Regions from separate parts of the Micromonospora sp. CNZ285 genome, predicted to be linked through region 3. Evidence: riboswitches for the same ligand, from Rfam matches in the RefSeq annotation. Region 3 holds a riboswitch; each other region holds the start of a gene.

Region 1 (5,356 bases), 470 kb from region 3:
TCGTCACCGGCGTCCCGCAGCATCCGAATCAGGACGCCGGGCACCGGACGGCTGTGGCCGACGGCCAGCATCCGTTCGCGGTGATCGTCGGCTGCTCCGACTCGCGGCTCGCCGCCGAGATCATCTTCGACCGCGGTCTCGGTGACCTCTTCGTGGTGCGTACCGCCGGGCACACCGCCGGGCCGGAGGTGCTCGGCAGCGTCGAGTACGCCGTCACCGTGCTGGGCACGCCGCTCGTGGTGGTGCTCGGGCACGACTCGTGCGGCGCGGTCCAGGCCGCCCGGGAGGGGGTCCGGACCGGCGCCGCCCCGGCCGGGCACCTGGGCGCGGTGGTGGACGCGGTCTCGCCGAGCCTGCTGCGCGCCGCCCGCCAGGGCGTCGAGGACCTCGACGGCATCATCGACGTCCACATCGCGCAGACGGTGGAGACGCTGCTGGCCCGGTCCGCCGTGCTGGCCGAGCGGGTGGCCGCCGGGCGGTGCACGGTGGTGGGCATGTCGTACCGGCTCGCCGGTGGCGAGGTGCGGACCGTGGCGCAGGCCCCGGCCCCGCTGCCCGCCCCGGCCGCGCCCGCCGACCCGGCGCTGGCGAGCTGAACCGTACGGACGAGAAAAGGGGCCGCCCGAGGGCGGCCCCTTTTCGTGGTGTCCGGGTCAGAGCAGCGACATGTGGACGTGGTCGGTGTGGTTCGACGGTCCGCTGTACGAACTCCAGCCGGTGGCCGGGAACCAGATCTGCCGGTTCCAGATGACGTAGTAGATGCCCAGCCGGTCGGCGTTGCGGATGAGGAACGCGGCCACCTCGTTGCCGTACCGGCGGGTGTCGTTGTTGTGCCAGGGCGCGAAGCCGCTGTTCTGGAGCGACCAGTCGCACGCCTTGCCCTTGGGGTGCTCCCACGGCCCGCCGGGCCGGTAACAGCCCACGAAGCGCTTGAAGCCGGCGCGCCGGACCTCCTTGTACGCGTGCAGCGTGCGCGGCGTGACGCAGCCCGAGGTGGTCGGGTCGTCCTCGCTGCACGACTCGGCCTTCCACCCGCCGTCGGCGGTGCGGCCGGGGGCGATCTTGGCGACCGGTGAGGTGGCGGAGACCAGGCCGCCGGTGAAGCCGAGACCGCCGACGAGCTTCAGCGCGCGCTCGGCCTGCACCTTCTCGCGCTCCATCGCGTTCTTCTGCTTCTCCTGCTCGCGCACCTCGGCGTCGAGCGCGATCTTGGCCTGCTCGGCGCGGGTCTTGACCGCGTTGATGGCGGCCAGGCGCTGCGCGTTGAGGAGGTTCAGCTCGTCCAGGGCGTTGACCCGGCGGACGAACGAGTCGGGGGAGTTGCTCTCCAGCAGCATGGCCATCGCGCCCATCCGGCCGGTCCGGTAGGACTGGGCGGCGAGCTGGTTGACCTGCGGGCTGAGCGCGTCGAGTTCGGCCTGTGCCGTCTTCACCTCGGCCGCCAGCCGCCGCTGGCGGTCCTGGGACTTGGCGAGCTTCGCCTTGGCCTGGAGGAAGGCCCGGTTGGCGGAGTCGATCGCCTCGGTGATGAGCGGAGGTTCGCCGTCCTCCTCGTGGCCCGAGGGGCTGCCGGGGGCCGCCGCAGCGGGGGCCGCGGTCGCCGGGTTCGGGCCGGCCAGCACTGCCAGCGAGGCCAGCACGGCCACCACGGGTGTCAGCCAGCGGCGCAGGGGTGCCGTCACAGTGTTCCCTTCCGTCGGCCGCCGACCGGGTTAGCTGACGGGTTCGGGACGGAAGTGGCCCCTACCGCTGTCGCGGATTCACCCCATGTACCTGGTTCCCCGGTTCGCCCGTGAGCGATTGGGCGGCGGCACCGCTGGCGCCGGTGCGCGCCTTCGGCGGTGACCGGCAGCGAGGTTACCTGACAGCACTCGTGAGGATCTACGTCCGGAAGCCGACCAATAGCGAGATTTCGCCGTGGCACACCGTGACCAGCGTCGCGTTTGAATTCGATGGTCACGCTGCGGAGTGTCACCATGCGGCCTCCGTACTCCTTCCGCCGCCGAGGGCCTCCAGCGCGTCGTCCCGTTCGGCCGGCGGCGGGGGCGCGGCGGGCGCCGGCTCCGCGCCGGGCGAGCGCCGCCCGGCGGTGGTCACGATCGCGGCCAGTCCGGTCGTCAGCGGTACGGCGGCGATCAGGCCGAGTGTCGCCACCGCGCTGCGGACGATCTCCTGGGCGAGGAACTCACTGGTGAGGATCTCGCTCACCGGGCGGGAGTCGGCGACCAGCAGGAGCAGCAGCGGCAGCGAGGCGCCCGCGTACGCCAGCACGATGGTGTTGACGGTGGACGCGATGTGGGCCCGGCCGACCCGGGTCGCCGCCCGGTAGAGCTGCCGCCGGGACAGTCCGGGGTTGGCGTGCGCCAGTTCGGTGACGGTGGCCGCCTGGGTGACTGTGACGTCGTCCAGCACGCCCAGCGAGCCGATGATGATGCCGGCCAGCAGCAGGCCGTGCAGGTCCACGTCGCCCTGGAACATGGACAGCGTGGTGGCGTCCTCGCTGCCGAAGCCGGTCAGGTGGGTGGCGGACGTGGCGAGTAGGCCGAGCACGCCGGTGACCACCAGGCTGCCGAGCGTGCCGAGCACCGCGACCGACGTCTGCGCGGTGATCCCGTGGGTCAGGTAGAGCACCACGAACATGATCAACGCGGCGCCCACGATCGCCACGAGCAGCGGCGGCTGGCCGGCGCCGATGCCCGGCAGCACGAAGCCCAGGAGGATGGCGAAGCTGGCCACCAGTCCGCCGAGCGCGGCGAGCCCGCGCCACCGGCCGAACGCCACGATCGCGGCGGCGAACAGCACCATCAGCCAGATCAGCGGCGTACCGCGCTGGTGTTCGGCGATGTTGTAGGACTTCACCGCCGGGTCGGCCGGGTCGGTCAGCTCGACCAGGACGACCTCGTCGCCGACCGCGACCCGGGGCGCGCCCGGCCCGGCCGGGATCGGCGTCTCGACCTGCCGGCCCGCGTCCGGGCCCTGCTCGGCGGTGACGGTCACGGTGCCGCAGGGGCCACCCCCGCCCTCCGGGGCCTCGGGCGTCGGTGGGCAGGGCTCGGTGACCACCCGGGTCACCGTGCCGTGGTAGCGGGGGACGTCAGCGCCGCCGACCGGCTCCCGGTCCTGCCCGGGCCAGAGCACCAGCGCCGCGATCACGGTGAGCGCGAACAGCGGCACCACCACGGCGACGAGCAGCCGCCGTACGCCCGGCGGCGCGGCGGGTGCGGGGCGGGTGTGGTCGGCACCCATGACGTCTCTCCCAACGGTCGCGGCGACGCCTGGTCCGCCGGACCGGTCTGGTCACCCGGCCGGCGCGGACGTGTCGACCACGTCCGGGTCGTCGCCCGGCCATGGTAGGCAGCCCGGCCGGCCGCTCCCGCACACCGTGGCCGGTGACGCGCGCCCCGCGCGGTCAGGCCAGGCCGGCCCGGCGCCGCCGGTACTCGTCCTCGTCGATCTCACCGCGGGCGTACCGCTCGTCCAGGATGCGCCGGGCCGTCGTCGGGCCCAGGTACTGCGGGCCGGTCCATCGCACGGCCGCCCAGACGAGCCCCGCCAGCACGGCGAGCACCAGCAGGGACCAGATCCACATCCAGCCCATCATCGGGCTCTGCCACATCATCGGGCCGCCCTCCGTCCGTCACCGCGGGTCCGCCGGACCGGCCTGCCCGCCACTTCGACGGTACGTCCGCCCGGTCGCGTCGGCACGGGTCGATGTGCCCTGGTCGGAGGGGTCGGAGGTCCCTGCTCAGCCGCGCTTCATCAGGCGGCCGACGGCGGCCATCATCTCGGTCGCCATCTCGTCGGCCCGGCCCTCGGCGGCGCCCTCGTGCATGCAGTGCCGGGCGTGGCCGTCGAGCAGGCCCAGGCCGACCTTGTCCAGCGCCGCCTGGATGGCCGAGATCTGGGTCAGCACGTCGATGCAGTAACGGTCGTCCTCGACCATCTTCTCGATGCCACGGACCTGGCCCTCGATCCGGCGGAGCCGGGCGAGGAGTTGGTCCTTGCTGGCGGTGTAGCCCCGGGTCGGGCTGGACGGCGCGGTCATGAAACCGAGGATAGCGTACCCCTCGGGGGTATGCTAACGTTCCGAACGTACCCCAGGGGGGTATCAGATCGGAGGGCGAGATGGAGACCACCTACCAGGTGAACGGCATGACCTGCGGGCACTGCGTCAACTCGGTGAGCACCGAGCTGAGCGCACTTCCGGGCGTCACCGACGTCCAGGTCGACCTGGCCGGCGGCCGGGTCACCGTCACCAGTCAGAACCCGCTGGACGTGGACGCGGTCCGCGCGGCGGTCGACGAGGCCGGTTACGACCTCGTCGGTGCGTGACGGGTCCGGCGGACCCGCGACAACCGAGGAGACACCATGAACACGGCGACGAAGCTCAGCGGCTTCGCGCTCGGCCTCGTGGCGGTGTTCGGAGCGGCGTACGGGATCGGCAACCTGGCCGATCCCGTCGCCCCGGCCGCCGAGACCCGACACGACGACAGCGACAGCGACCACGGGGCCGGCGACACCGGCCACGGTGACGAGAGCCAGGCGGGCGGCGCCTCCGCGCACCTACCCGGCGGGCTGCTCGTCTCCGAGCGCGGCTACACGTTCCAGCCCGCCGACGCCCCGGCCGGGCAGTTCGCCTTCCGGATCACCGGCCCGGACGGCACGCCGGTCACCCGCTTCGAGGTGGCCCACGACAAGCGCATGCACCTGATCGTCGCCCGCCGGGACCTGTCCGGGTTCCGGCACGTCCACCCGGAGATGGCCGGCGACGGCACCTGGCGGGTCGCCTCACCGCTCGGCGGCCCCGGCGTCTGGCGGGCGTTCGCCGACTTCACCCCCGAAGGCGGCGAGCCGCTGACGCTCGGCCTGGACGTCACGGTCCCCGGCGAACTGACCGCCCGGCCGCTGCCGGCGCCGGCGACCAGCACCACCGTCGACGGCTACACGGTCACCCTGACCGGCACGCCGGAGCCGGGCCGGACCAGCCGGCTCACGCTCTCCGTCAGCCGCGACGGGCGGCCGGTCACCGACCTTGCGCCCTACCTCGGCGCGTACGGGCACCTGGTGGCGCTGCGGCAGGGCGACCTGGCGTACCTGCACGTGCACCCGGAGGGCACGCCCGGCGACGGGCGCACACCTGCCGGTCCAGCGATCACGTTCGCCGCCGAGGTGCCCTCGGCCGGGGCGTACCGTCTCTACCTGGACTTCCGGCACGGCGACGCGGTGCACACCGCCGAGTTCACCGTCCTCGCCGGCGACCGGACCGCGCCGCCGCCCGCCGCGCCGGCATCCACCACCGCACCGACCCCGGACGCCGGACACGGCACCCCGGGGCACGGGCACAGTTGAGCGCCGG
Region 2 (5,356 bases), 1.7 Mb from region 3:
CCCGCTCGGCCTTGCCCCGGCGGTCCAGCAGGTTGGATCCGAACATCGTTCTACCTCCTCGGGTGCCGAAGGCCGGCGGCCACTTCGGACTCCGGTGTCCATCCGGCGGGTTCACTGTCTCGGGCAGTGCCCCACCGGCGCCCGCGGCAAACCACGCGGTGGTTCCCGGCCTGCGAGCAGCGAACGGGACGAACCACCCGAACGCGCCGGGACCGGTGCCGACGGGACGTGCGTGCGCCCGCTACCCTGGTCGGCGGATCGGCGGGCCCGCCCGGTCGCACGGTTGGCCGCGACCCGCCATACAGGGGAAACTGGAACCCGGAGGTTCGGATTGGGTACGTCCAGGTGTGCCCAGTTCGCGAATTGCTCATCCCGGGGGGTGGCGACCGGGCCGTTGGAGGAATACTCTCGGTCGCGGCCCGCGTACTGATGAGGCGCCCGTCATGGGCGAGTGGAGGTGCTCGCGTGAGCCTGTCGATCGTGAAGTCGGTGCGGCCGGGTGGTGTCGTCCAGATCGCGCCCCGTGGGGAGATCGACGTCGACACCGCGTACGAGGTGCGGGAAGCGATCGCCGAGGTGCTCGCGAAGGGCCGTCCGTCCCGGATCGAGCTGAACATGCGGCTTGTCACGTTCATCGACTCGGTCGGCATCAGCGCCATGGTCGCGGGCTTCCAGACCTGCGAGGTCAGCGGCGTCAAGCTCGTGGTCATCGAGCCGAGCCGGTTCGTGCACCGGCAGCTCTGGGTGACCGGCCTGCTCGGCCTGTTCGGCGCGCCCGAGCCGTGGTTCGCCGACGACACCCCCGAGGTGCTGCCCGGCGCTTGAGCGCCGTTCACACCCCCTGCGGCCAGGGGACCTTCTACCCGTTGCCAGTCCGGCGTCGGTACGGGACGATCGTCGCGACGCACGACGGCGAGGGGGCCCGCTTGCAGAGCAGCGACAGCTTCAGCTACACCGTGCAGGCCCGGTGCACCCGGGCCGAAGCGGTGGCCCTGCTGGGTGACCTGAGTCGCCAGGGCGAGCTGCATCCGCTGATCGTCCGGGTCCGGAAGCTGCCGGCCCGGCCGGGCGCGCTGGCCAGCTACGCGATCACGGACCGGCTGCAACTCGGCCCGCTGCACTTCCCGGTCACGTACCAGGCGGACGTGCTCGTCGCCAGCGAGGACGAGGTCGTCACAGTGGCGCGGCAGCAACCCGCGACGACCGTCCGCAACCACACCCGCCTGCGCGACGAGCCGGACGGCACGGTACGCATCGACGTGGAGATCACGCTCACCGCGCCGGCACCGCTGTTCGGGTACGCGTTCCGCCAGGCCCGGGCTGCTCACCTGGGCCTGGCGGCGCGTCTCGGCGCGACCCTGGAGGGCCGACCGGCCTGATCCGGCCGACCCTCTCAGGCGTGGCTCAGTACACCGACAGGTGCACGTGGTTGGTGTGGTCGCTGGACGGGTCGCCGTTGCCGCCGCTGTACGACTTCCACCCGCTGCTGGGCAGCCAGATCTGCTTGAACCAGATCACGTAGAGCACGGCGAGCGGGTCGGCGTTGCGCACGAAGTACGCGGCCAGGTTGTTGCCGTACGTCCGGTCACCGCCGGAGGCGACGCCGCCGAAGCCGTCCTTCTGCGCGGCGAAGTCGCAGGCCCGCCCCTTCGGATGCTCACCCGAGCCGCTCGGCCGGTGGCACGAGACGTACCTGGTGAAGCCGGCCGCCTTGGCCTGTTGCAGCGCGTGCAGCGTGCGCGGCGTGATGCAGCCGTCCGCCGGGGTGGGGTCGTTGACGCTGCACGACTCCGACGGCCAGGAGCCGTCCGAGTTGCGCGGCGCCGGCTTCGCGTTCTTGCTGGAGGTGCCCTGGACGCTGCCACCGCCGCTGCTGCTGCGCGAGGCCCGGTCGTTCGCCACCTCAAGGGCGCGCTCGGCCTGCTCCTTGCGCTTGGCCATCACCGTCACCTGCTTGCGCTGCTCGCGGATCTCCCCGTCGAGCTGGGCGCGGGTGCGGGTGGCCTCATCGCGGGTGGCGATCAGGTCGCGCAGCGTACGGTCCTCGTGCGCGGCGACCTGCTCCAGCGCGGCGGCCCGGTCCATGAAGCCCTCCGGGCTGCTGCTGCCGAGCAGCGCCCCGGCGGTGCCCAGGCGGCCGTTGCGGTACGCCACCGCGGCGATCTCGCCGACCTTGGCGTCGCGGACGGCAAGCTCGGCGCCGACCGTCTTGAGCTGGTCGTTGAGCTGTTTCTGGCGGGTCACCGACCGGTTCAGCGCGGCCTTCGCCTCCAGCCAGCCCTTGCTGGCCGCGTCGAGCTGGGCGCGCAGTTCCGGCGTGCCGCCCTCGTCGTCGCCGCCGGGCGCGGCGGCGAGCAGGCCGGTCACCGGCGCCGCGGAGGCGGGGGAGACCGGAACGGTCGCGACGCCGAGGGTCAGCGTCGCGACGAGCAGGGCCGCCAACCGGGCGGCCGTCCGTCGTACAGGTGCCACTGGGGGCATTCACACGTCCTTCCGTCAACGCCGACCGGGTTAGCTGACGGGTTCGGGACGGAAGATCCCTACCGCTGACGCGGATGCACCCCACGTACGTGGTTCCCCGGCTCGTCCCTGCGGACGATTAGGCGACGGCCGCCCCACCGGGGCCGGGTGGCGTCCGCGGGTGCGGCCGCGACCGAGACTACCGGCGCTGCCCGGGCGCGGCTCCGTCGAGCAGCGCCACTAGGCGGGGCAAAACCGGCATAAGACTACATTAGCCACAGTGATTTAAGTGTGTCCTAATCACCACTCGGTCTGTCCGCACACTCCGGCCGACGCTCCGGGTTCGACCTGCAACGTGGCGTGATCGATGGAGAAGTCCTCGTGCAGGGCGGCCCGCGCGGCGGCCAGCACCCCGGCCGGGTCCACACCCGGGTCGGTGGTCAGGTGCGCCGAGGCCACCTCCATGCCCGAGGTGAGCGTCCAGACGTGCAGGTCGTGCACCTCGGCCACGCCCGGTACGGCGGCCAGCCGGTCGTGCACGGCGGTGACCTGGAGGTGCTCCGGCGCGGCCTGCACCAGGATGCGCAGCGCGGCCCGGCCGAGCCGCCAGGTGCGCGGCAGGATGAACAGGCCGATCCCGACGGCGACCAGCGGGTCCGCCCACCACCAGTCGGTCACCGCGATGACCAGCGCGGCGGCGATCACGCCGAGCGAGCCCAGCAGGTCGCCGAGCACCTCCAGGTACGCCCCGCGCAGGTTGATGCTCTCCTTCGACCCGGCGCGCAGCAGCGCGAACGCGACGATGTTGGCGAGCAGGCCGAGCACCGCCACCACGAGCATCGGGCCGGCCAGCACCTCCGGCGGCTCGCCGAACCGGCGTACCGCCTCGACCAGGACGTAGATCGCGACGGCACCGAGCAGTACGGCATTGGCGAGGGCGGCGAGCACCTCCAGCCGGTAGAGCCCGAACGTGCGCTGCGGGTCGGTGCCGGCGCGGCGGGTGGCGGTGATCGCGGCCAGCGCCATGCCGATGCCGAGGACGTCGGTGAACATGTGCCCGGCGTCGGAGAGCAGTGCCAGCGACCCGGTCGTGAACGCGGCCACCGCCTCGACCACCATCAGGGCGGCGAGCAGCGCGAAGGCGGCCCAGAGGCGGCCCCGGTGGCGGTGCGCCGCGTTGGTCACCGCGCCGCTGTGGTCATGACCTGCGCCCACGCCAACACCCTTCCTGCCCCGTACCGGCCAGGCCCAATGTATGTTCACATCGCTATGTATGCAACTGAACTGTGGGTGACGGCGGGGCCGGTCACCCCACCGGGTCGAGCGTGGTGAGGCGCTGGGTCGCCCGGGACAGCGCCACGTAGAGCGTGCGCACACCCGATCCCGGGTCGGCCCGGATCTCGCTCGGCGCCACCAGCACCACGCCGTCGTACTCCATGCCCTTGGCCTGGAGGCTGGTCACCACCTGGAGGCGGCCCGCGCCGAGCCCGCCCAGCCAGCCCGCCACCTCGTCCCGGCGCGGCACCGGCGTGATCACGCCGACGGTGCCCTCCACCTGCGCGAGCAGCGCCTCGGCCGCCTCGACGGTGGCCGCCGGCAGGTCGGCGGCGGGCACCGTGCGCTCGATCGGCGGCACGCCGGTGGACCGCACCGCGTCGGGCAGCGGCAGGTCCGGGTAGAGCCGGCGGATCTCCGCCGCCGCCACCGCGAAGATCTCCGCCGAGTTGCGGTAGTTGGTGGTCAGCTCGTAGCGGTGCCGCTTTCGCCGGCCGAGCGCCTGGTCACGGGCCCGGTCCAGCTCCTGCGGGTCGCCGGTCCAGGCGGTCTGCGCCGGGTCACCGACCACCGTCCAGGACGCCAGCCGCCCGCGCCGGCCGACCATCCGCCACTGCATCGGCGAGACGTCCTGCGACTCGTCCACCACCACGTGCGCGTAGTCGCGGTAGTCGTCCGGACGCTCCCGCGCCGCCGCGCGGGCGGCACGCTGCCGGTCGGCGTACGTGCTCAGCTCGCGCACGCCACCGGCGAGCTGGTACGGGTCGCGCTTGGGCCGGGCCCGCTGCACCGGCTTGCCGAGCAGCGCGTCCAGCTCGTCCAGCAGCGCGATGTCGGCCACCGTCAGGCCCTCGGTCGCCAGCGTCCGGTACGCGTCGCCGAGCAGCCGGATCTCCGCCGAGGAGAGGATCCCCCCGGCGTAGCGGCGCAGCCGGTCCGGGCGGGCCAGCCAGTCCAGCACGTGCCGCGGGTGCAGCCGGGGCCACCACGCCTTGAGGAACTCGCGGAACTCGGGCCGCTCGATGATCTCGTCCTCGAACGCGGGCTGCTCCGGCAGGCGTCCCACCCGCAGCGTGCGGGCCTGCGTGTAGAGCGCGGCGAGCACCGCGTCGAACGCCGCCCGGCGTACCTCGTTGCGGCGCGCCCCACGGGCGAGCGTCCGGTCCCGGATCGCGTCCAGCGCGGGACGTTCCAGGCGCAGCAGTTCGCCCCGGTAGAGCAGGCGCAGCTCGGCGGGGGAGTCCGGCACCGCGTCGCGTACCGCGCGTTCCAGCACCCGGCGCATCCGCAGCGACCCCTTCACCGCCGCCACGTCCGGCGGGTCGGTCCGGGACGCGGACAGGCCGGGGAACAGCGAGCCCAGCGAGTGCAGCGTGGCGGTCTCCTCGCCCAGCGACGGCAGCACCGAGGCGATGTACTCGACGAACACACCGGACGGTCCGACCACCAGGATGCCGCCGCCGGCGTACCGGGCCCGGTCGGAGTAGAGCAGGTACGCGGCCCGGTGCAGCGCCACCGCCGTCTTCCCGGTGCCGGGGCCGCCGGAGACGATCGTGACGCCGTTGCCGGGGGAACGGATCGCCTCGTCCTGCTCGCGCTGGATGGTGGCGACGATGTCGCG
Region 3 (5,356 bases):
ACTGCTGCATCAGGAGGCGGATCTCGTCGGCGAGGCGGGGCTCGTCGGCGGCGAATTCGGACCAGGAAGCCATGTGGACACTCTATCGAACACATGTACGAAGATGTAGTGCGACACGCAGGTCACCCGTACCGGTCGCTATGGTGTTCCGATGCTGCTCTCCGACCGCGACCTGGTCTCCGAGATCAAGGCCGGCACGCTCGCGCTGGAGCCCTTCGAGCCCACGCTGGTGCAGCCGTCGAGCATCGACGTACGCCTGGACCGGCTGTTCCGGGTCTTCAACAACCACCTCTACACGCACATCGACCCGTCGATCCAGCAGGACGACCTGACCTCGATGGTGGAGGTGCCGGAGGGGCAGCCGTTCGTGCTGCACCCGGGCGAGTTCGTGCTCGCGTCCACGCTTGAGGTGATCTCGCTGGGTGACCAGCTCGCCGGCCGGCTGGAGGGCAAGTCGAGTCTGGGGCGGCTGGGGCTGCTGACGCACTCGACAGCCGGTTTCATCGACCCCGGCTTCTCCGGTCACGTCACGCTGGAGCTGTCGAACGTGGCGAACCTGCCGATCACGCTCTGGCCGGGCATGAAGATCGGGCAGCTCTGCATCTTCCGGCTCTCCTCGCCGGCCGAGCACCCGTACGGCTCGGCCGTCTACGGCTCGCGTTACCAGGGGCAGCGCGGTCCGACGCCGAGCCGGTCCTGGCAGAGCTGGCGCACCTGGCCGACGCGCTGACGCCGCGCCCGGGGCGCCGCGCCCGGGGCGCCGCGCCCGGGGCGCCGCCGTCACCGGCGGAGCCCCGGAGCACGACCTCAGCCGGGGCGGCCGTAGCTGTTGATGTCGCCGTCGTCGACCCGCTTCATCGTGATCGGCTTGCCGGACTGGGAGGCGTGCACCACCCAGCCGTCGCCCACGTACATCGCCACGTGGTGCAGGTCGCCGTAGTAGAAGACGAGGTCACCGGCGCGCAGCTCGGCCCGGCTGACCCGCTTCGTCACGTCGTGCTGCTGGCGCGCGTTGTGCGGCAGCGAGACGCCGCCCTTCGCCCAGGCCGCCATGGTCAGGCCCGAGCAGTCGAAGTGGTCCGGTCCGGCCGCGCCCCAGACGTAGATCTTGCCGATCTGGGCACAGGCGAACTTGACCGCCGCACCGGCCGGGCCACCGGGGTAGCCGGCCGGGCACGGCGCCGGGCGCAGCGGGCCGCCGCCACCCTTGCCGTACACCTTGAGCCGCAGCTTCTCCAGCTTGGCGATCTCGGCGTCGATCTGCTTCTTCTTCGCCGCGAGCTGGGCCTCGGTACGCGCCAGACCGGCGATCATCTCGTCCAGCGGCTTCTTCTTCGCCGCCAGTTCGTCGCGCAGCGCGGCGACGGAGCGCACCTGCTCGTGCTGACGGTGCGCGAAGCGGTCGAGCAGTTCCAGGCCGGTGACCAGGTCGCCGGGTGAGCGGCTGCCCAGCAGCGCGTTCACGGTGGAGAGGTTGTCGCCCTTGTAGGCGTCGGCGGCGAGCCCGCCGACCTGGCCGAGTGCGGCGTCCACCCGGGCCTGGAGGGGTGCGATCTGCCGGCCGAGCGCGTCGGCCTGCTTGCGCCGCGCGGCGAGCTGCCCGCGTACGGCGTTGACCTGTTCGATGACCGGTTCGAGCTTGTTCCAGTCGCGGTCGATCTGGGCCTCGATCTCGGCGACCGAGGGTTCGGCGTGTGCCGCCGTGGCGCCGCCGGTCAGGACGACGGCGGTGCCGACCAGTGCGGCGAGGGCTGTGGTGAAGCGGGACCAGCGGGAACGCGGCGCGACGAAGGACCGGTCGACCGACCGGTTCGACGACGGCCGCGGGGCATGGAGTGCCACCGGGCGTCCGTACTCCTTCTTCCGTACCGCCTACCGGGTTAGCTGACGGATTCGGGCGGGAAGGGAGCCGCCCTACCGCATCGCTGCGGATTCACCCCAGGTACCTGGTTCCCCGGCTCGCCCGGAGGCGACTCGGCGGTGTCGGACCGTCACCGACCGGGTTGGACGGTGAGACGTGCGGCCGACGATTCACCAGAGTAGGGACCACCGTTATCGATCCGCAACTTCCAGCGCCGTGACACTCCGTACGCGATCCAGGGCCGCACCCGGGGCGGAGGTGAAATTTTCTTTCAAGGCTGATTACTCACTGGAAAGGTATTGACCCCTGCGGGTGTGCGGAGTGAGGGTGGAGACGCAGTGACCCCCATCCCTGTCCAGGAGGTTCGATGCACCTCTCCGCCCCGCCGTCGGGCAGACGGATACTGCTCGCCGCCGCAGTGGCGACAGCCACCGCGCTGGCGACGACCGGCCCGGTGACAGCCGCGCCGGACACGTCCGCGCCCGCGAGCGACAGGCAACAACAATACGCCGCCGCCGCGGCCGAGTACGGCGTGCCGCAGAACGTGCTGCTCGGTGTCTCCTATCTGGAGTCCCGCTGGGACACCCACACCGGGCAGCCGAGCACCAGCGGCGGCTACGGCCCGATGCACCTGACCGACGCCGCGCACATCCTCGCCATGCCGGGCAGCGCCCACGTCGACGAGGACGAGGACCCGCGCGGCGACGACTCCCGGCCGCTGAAGCTCGACCCGGCCACCGCCGCCGCGCCGGAGCGGGAAACCCCGCTGCCGCCCGCCTCGCTCCAGACGCTCGACGCCGCCGCCGCGCTCACCGGGCTCGACGCGGACACGCTCCGTACCGACCCGGCCGCGAACATCCGCGGTGGCGCCGCGCTGCTGGCGTCGTACCAGAAGGCTCTGGGTGGGCCGGTCGGCGCCGGCACCGACCCGGCGGCCTGGTACGGCGCGGTGGCCCGGTACTCCGGCGCGGACACCTCCGACGCCGCGGCGGCCTTCGCCGACGAGGTCTACGACCAGCTCGGCCAGGGCGCCAGCCGCACCACCGACGACGGCCAGCGGGTCACGCTCGCCGCCACCGCCGCGCAGCCGGACCGTTCCCGGCTGGCCCGCCTCGGCCTGCGCAACGCCGAGCGGCCGGACGGGCTGGAGTGCCCGGTACGGCTGGCCTGCGAGTGGATCCCCGCGCCGTACGAGCAGCTCAGCGACGACCCGGGCGACTACGGCAACCACGACCTGGGCGACCGGCCGAAGCAGCAGAAGATCGAGTACATCGTCATCCACGACACCGAGGGCTACTTCGGCCCGAGCGTCGACCTGGTGAAGCGGGCCGACTACCTGGGCTGGCACTACACGCTGCGCTCGGTGGACGGCTACATCGCCCAGCACATCAAGACCAAGGACGTCGGCTGGCACGCCGGCAACTGGTACGTCAACGCCAAGTCCATCGGCCTGGAGCACGAGGGCTTCGCCGGTCAGGGCACCTGGTACACCGAGGCGATGTACCGCACCTCCGCCAAGCTGGTGCGGCACCTGGCGCTGAAGCTCGGCATCCCGATGGACCGGCAGCACATCATCGGCCACGACAACGTGCCCGGCATCAACGCCGGCGCGGTGGGCGGGATGCACTGGGACCCGGGACCGTACTGGGACTGGTCGCACTACTTCGACCTGATGAAGGCGCCGTTCCGCAGCACCGGCACGCCGCGTACCGGCCTGGTCACCATCGACCCGGACTTCGCCACCAACCGGCCCGCGTTCACCGGCTGCAACCAGCAGCCGCCCGGCGTCCCGACGCCCCGGCCGCCGGCCGAGCCGTGCCCGTCGCGCGGTTCCTCGTCGGTGATCCTGCGGACCGCGCCGAGCCCGGACGCCCCGCTCGTCAACGACCTCGGGCTGCGCCCGGACGGCACGCCGGACACCATGTACATCTCCGACCACGGCGCCCGCGCCTCCGCCGGCCAGACGTACGCGCTCGCCGGCCGGCAGGGTGACTGGACGGCGATCTGGTACCTCGGCCAGAAGGCGTGGTTCCTCAACCCGGCCTCCGCGCCGACGGCCAAGTGGGCCACCGGCTTCGTGGTGACCCCGCGGCCCGGCAAGGCCACCATCCCGGTGTACGGGCGGGCCTACCCGGAGCAGGCCGCCTACCCGGACACCATCCCGTACCAGACGATCTCGCCGCTGCAGTACACGTTCGCCGCCGGCCAGCGGTACGCGGTCGGCGGGGTGCTGCCCGGCGAGTACTACCGGGCGGTCTCGTTCGACGGTTCGGCACCGGGTGACCGGACCGTGGTCCGCGGGAAGAACCGCTACGTGCAGGTCCAGTTCGGTCACCGGATCATGTTCGTGAACCTGGACGACGTGCTGGTCCTGCCGTCCCCGGTCGGCACGCCACGCTGACCCGGCACCGCACACGGGAAGGCCCCCGGTCCGCGTGGACCGGGGGCCTTTCCGCTGCCAGGGGTTCGGGTCAGGCGACCCGGACGAAGCCGGCGAGCGGCTGGGTGCTGATGCTCGACACCTGGACCGGTTTACCGGTACGTGGCGCGTGCACCATCACCCCGTTGCCGAGATAGAGCCCGACGTGGTGCAGGTCGGAGCCGAAGAACACCAGGTCACCCGGTCTCGCCTCGGAGCGGGACACCTTGCGGCCCTCGTTCCACTGCGCGCCGGTGAAGTGGGTCAGCGAGATGCCCGCCGCCTTGTACGCGTACTGGGTGAGGCCGGAGCAGTCGAACGAGTTCGGGCCGGTGGCGCCCCACACGTACGGGTCGCCGACCTGGGCGCACGCCGTCTTGATGGCGGTCCGCGCGGCGCTGCTCACCACGCCGTCGATCTTCGGGCAGCCCGCCGGGCGGATCGAGGTCACCGGCAGCATGGCGGTCAGCCGCTTGATCTCCGAGTCGATCTGCTTCTTCTTCGCCGCCAGATCGTTCTGCTGCTTGGTCTCCAGCGCGATCAGCGCGTCGAGCTTCTCCTTCTGCTTGTTGTACTCGTCGCGCACCTTCAGCACACCGGCGATCTGGCGGCGCTGGTCCTCGGCGATCCGGTCCAGCATGACCAGCTGCTCGGCCAGCGCGCCCGGCTTGGAGTTCACCAGCAGCGCGCCCAGCTCCTGCGACGGGCCCTGGATGTAGTAGCGGGCCGCGATGTCGCCGACCTTGTTCATGGCGAGCGTGGAGGCCAGCTCCAGCGGCACCATCTTGTCCTTCAGCGCCTTGGACTTCTTCTGGTTGGCGCGAAGCTGCGAGCGGACCTTGTTGAACTGCTCGATGGTGGGTTCGAGCTGCTGCCACTGCTTGTCGATCTGCGCGTCGATCTCGTCCACCGACGGCGCCGCGTGCGCCGGGGCGGTCAGCATTCCGGCGCCGACCGCGGCGGCCGCGACCAGGGTGACCAGACCGTGTACCACCCGTCGGAACCCGGCCCGCCGGCCGGGTGGAGCGCTCGGGGCGTGACGTTGAGGGGGCGTGGTTGCCACCGGCACGGACTCC

Evidence for each region. Region 3 has a riboswitch for cyclic di-AMP ahead of CLT75_RS24650 (C40 family peptidase). Riboswitches for the same ligand answer to the same signal wherever they lie in the genome.
Region 1: linked by a shared signal. The riboswitch ahead of CLT75_RS27025 (VldE C-terminal domain-containing protein) and the one ahead of CLT75_RS24650 (C40 family peptidase) in region 3 are both predicted to bind cyclic di-AMP.
Region 2: linked by a shared signal. The riboswitch ahead of CLT75_RS16715 (VldE C-terminal domain-containing protein) and the one ahead of CLT75_RS24650 (C40 family peptidase) in region 3 are both predicted to bind cyclic di-AMP.

What each region holds. Positions count from the first base shown of each region.
Region 1 covers NZ_SPQD01000001.1:5,871,840-5,877,195, forward strand. The annotation lists gene CLT75_RS27020 (carbonic anhydrase) at 1-596, shown strand, start outside; gene CLT75_RS27025 (VldE C-terminal domain-containing protein) at 654-1,682, opposite strand; cyclic di-AMP (ydaO/yuaA leader) riboswitch at 1,687-1,817, opposite strand; gene CLT75_RS27030 (YibE/F family protein) at 1,972-3,246, opposite strand; gene CLT75_RS27035 (SHOCT domain-containing protein) at 3,410-3,619, opposite strand; gene CLT75_RS27040 (metal-sensitive transcriptional regulator) at 3,746-4,045, opposite strand; gene CLT75_RS27045 (heavy-metal-associated domain-containing protein) at 4,126-4,332, shown strand; gene CLT75_RS27050 (hypothetical protein) at 4,369-5,349, shown strand.
Region 2 covers NZ_SPQD01000001.1:3,715,331-3,720,686, reverse strand. The annotation lists gene CLT75_RS16730 (hypothetical protein) at 1-46, opposite strand, end outside; gene CLT75_RS16725 (STAS domain-containing protein) at 466-825, shown strand; gene CLT75_RS16720 (SRPBCC family protein) at 927-1,379, shown strand; gene CLT75_RS16715 (VldE C-terminal domain-containing protein) at 1,405-2,481, opposite strand; cyclic di-AMP (ydaO/yuaA leader) riboswitch at 2,486-2,616, opposite strand; gene CLT75_RS16710 (cation diffusion facilitator family transporter) at 2,761-3,675, opposite strand; gene CLT75_RS16705 (AAA family ATPase) at 3,767-5,356, opposite strand, start outside.
Region 3 covers NZ_SPQD01000001.1:5,401,964-5,407,319, reverse strand. The annotation lists gene CLT75_RS24660 (pyridoxamine 5'-phosphate oxidase family protein) at 1-73, opposite strand, end outside; gene dcd (dCTP deaminase) at 152-730, shown strand; gene CLT75_RS24650 (C40 family peptidase) at 808-1,842, opposite strand; cyclic di-AMP (ydaO/yuaA leader) riboswitch at 1,856-1,990, opposite strand; gene CLT75_RS24645 (peptidoglycan recognition protein family protein) at 2,229-4,262, shown strand; gene CLT75_RS24640 (C40 family peptidase) at 4,333-5,343, opposite strand.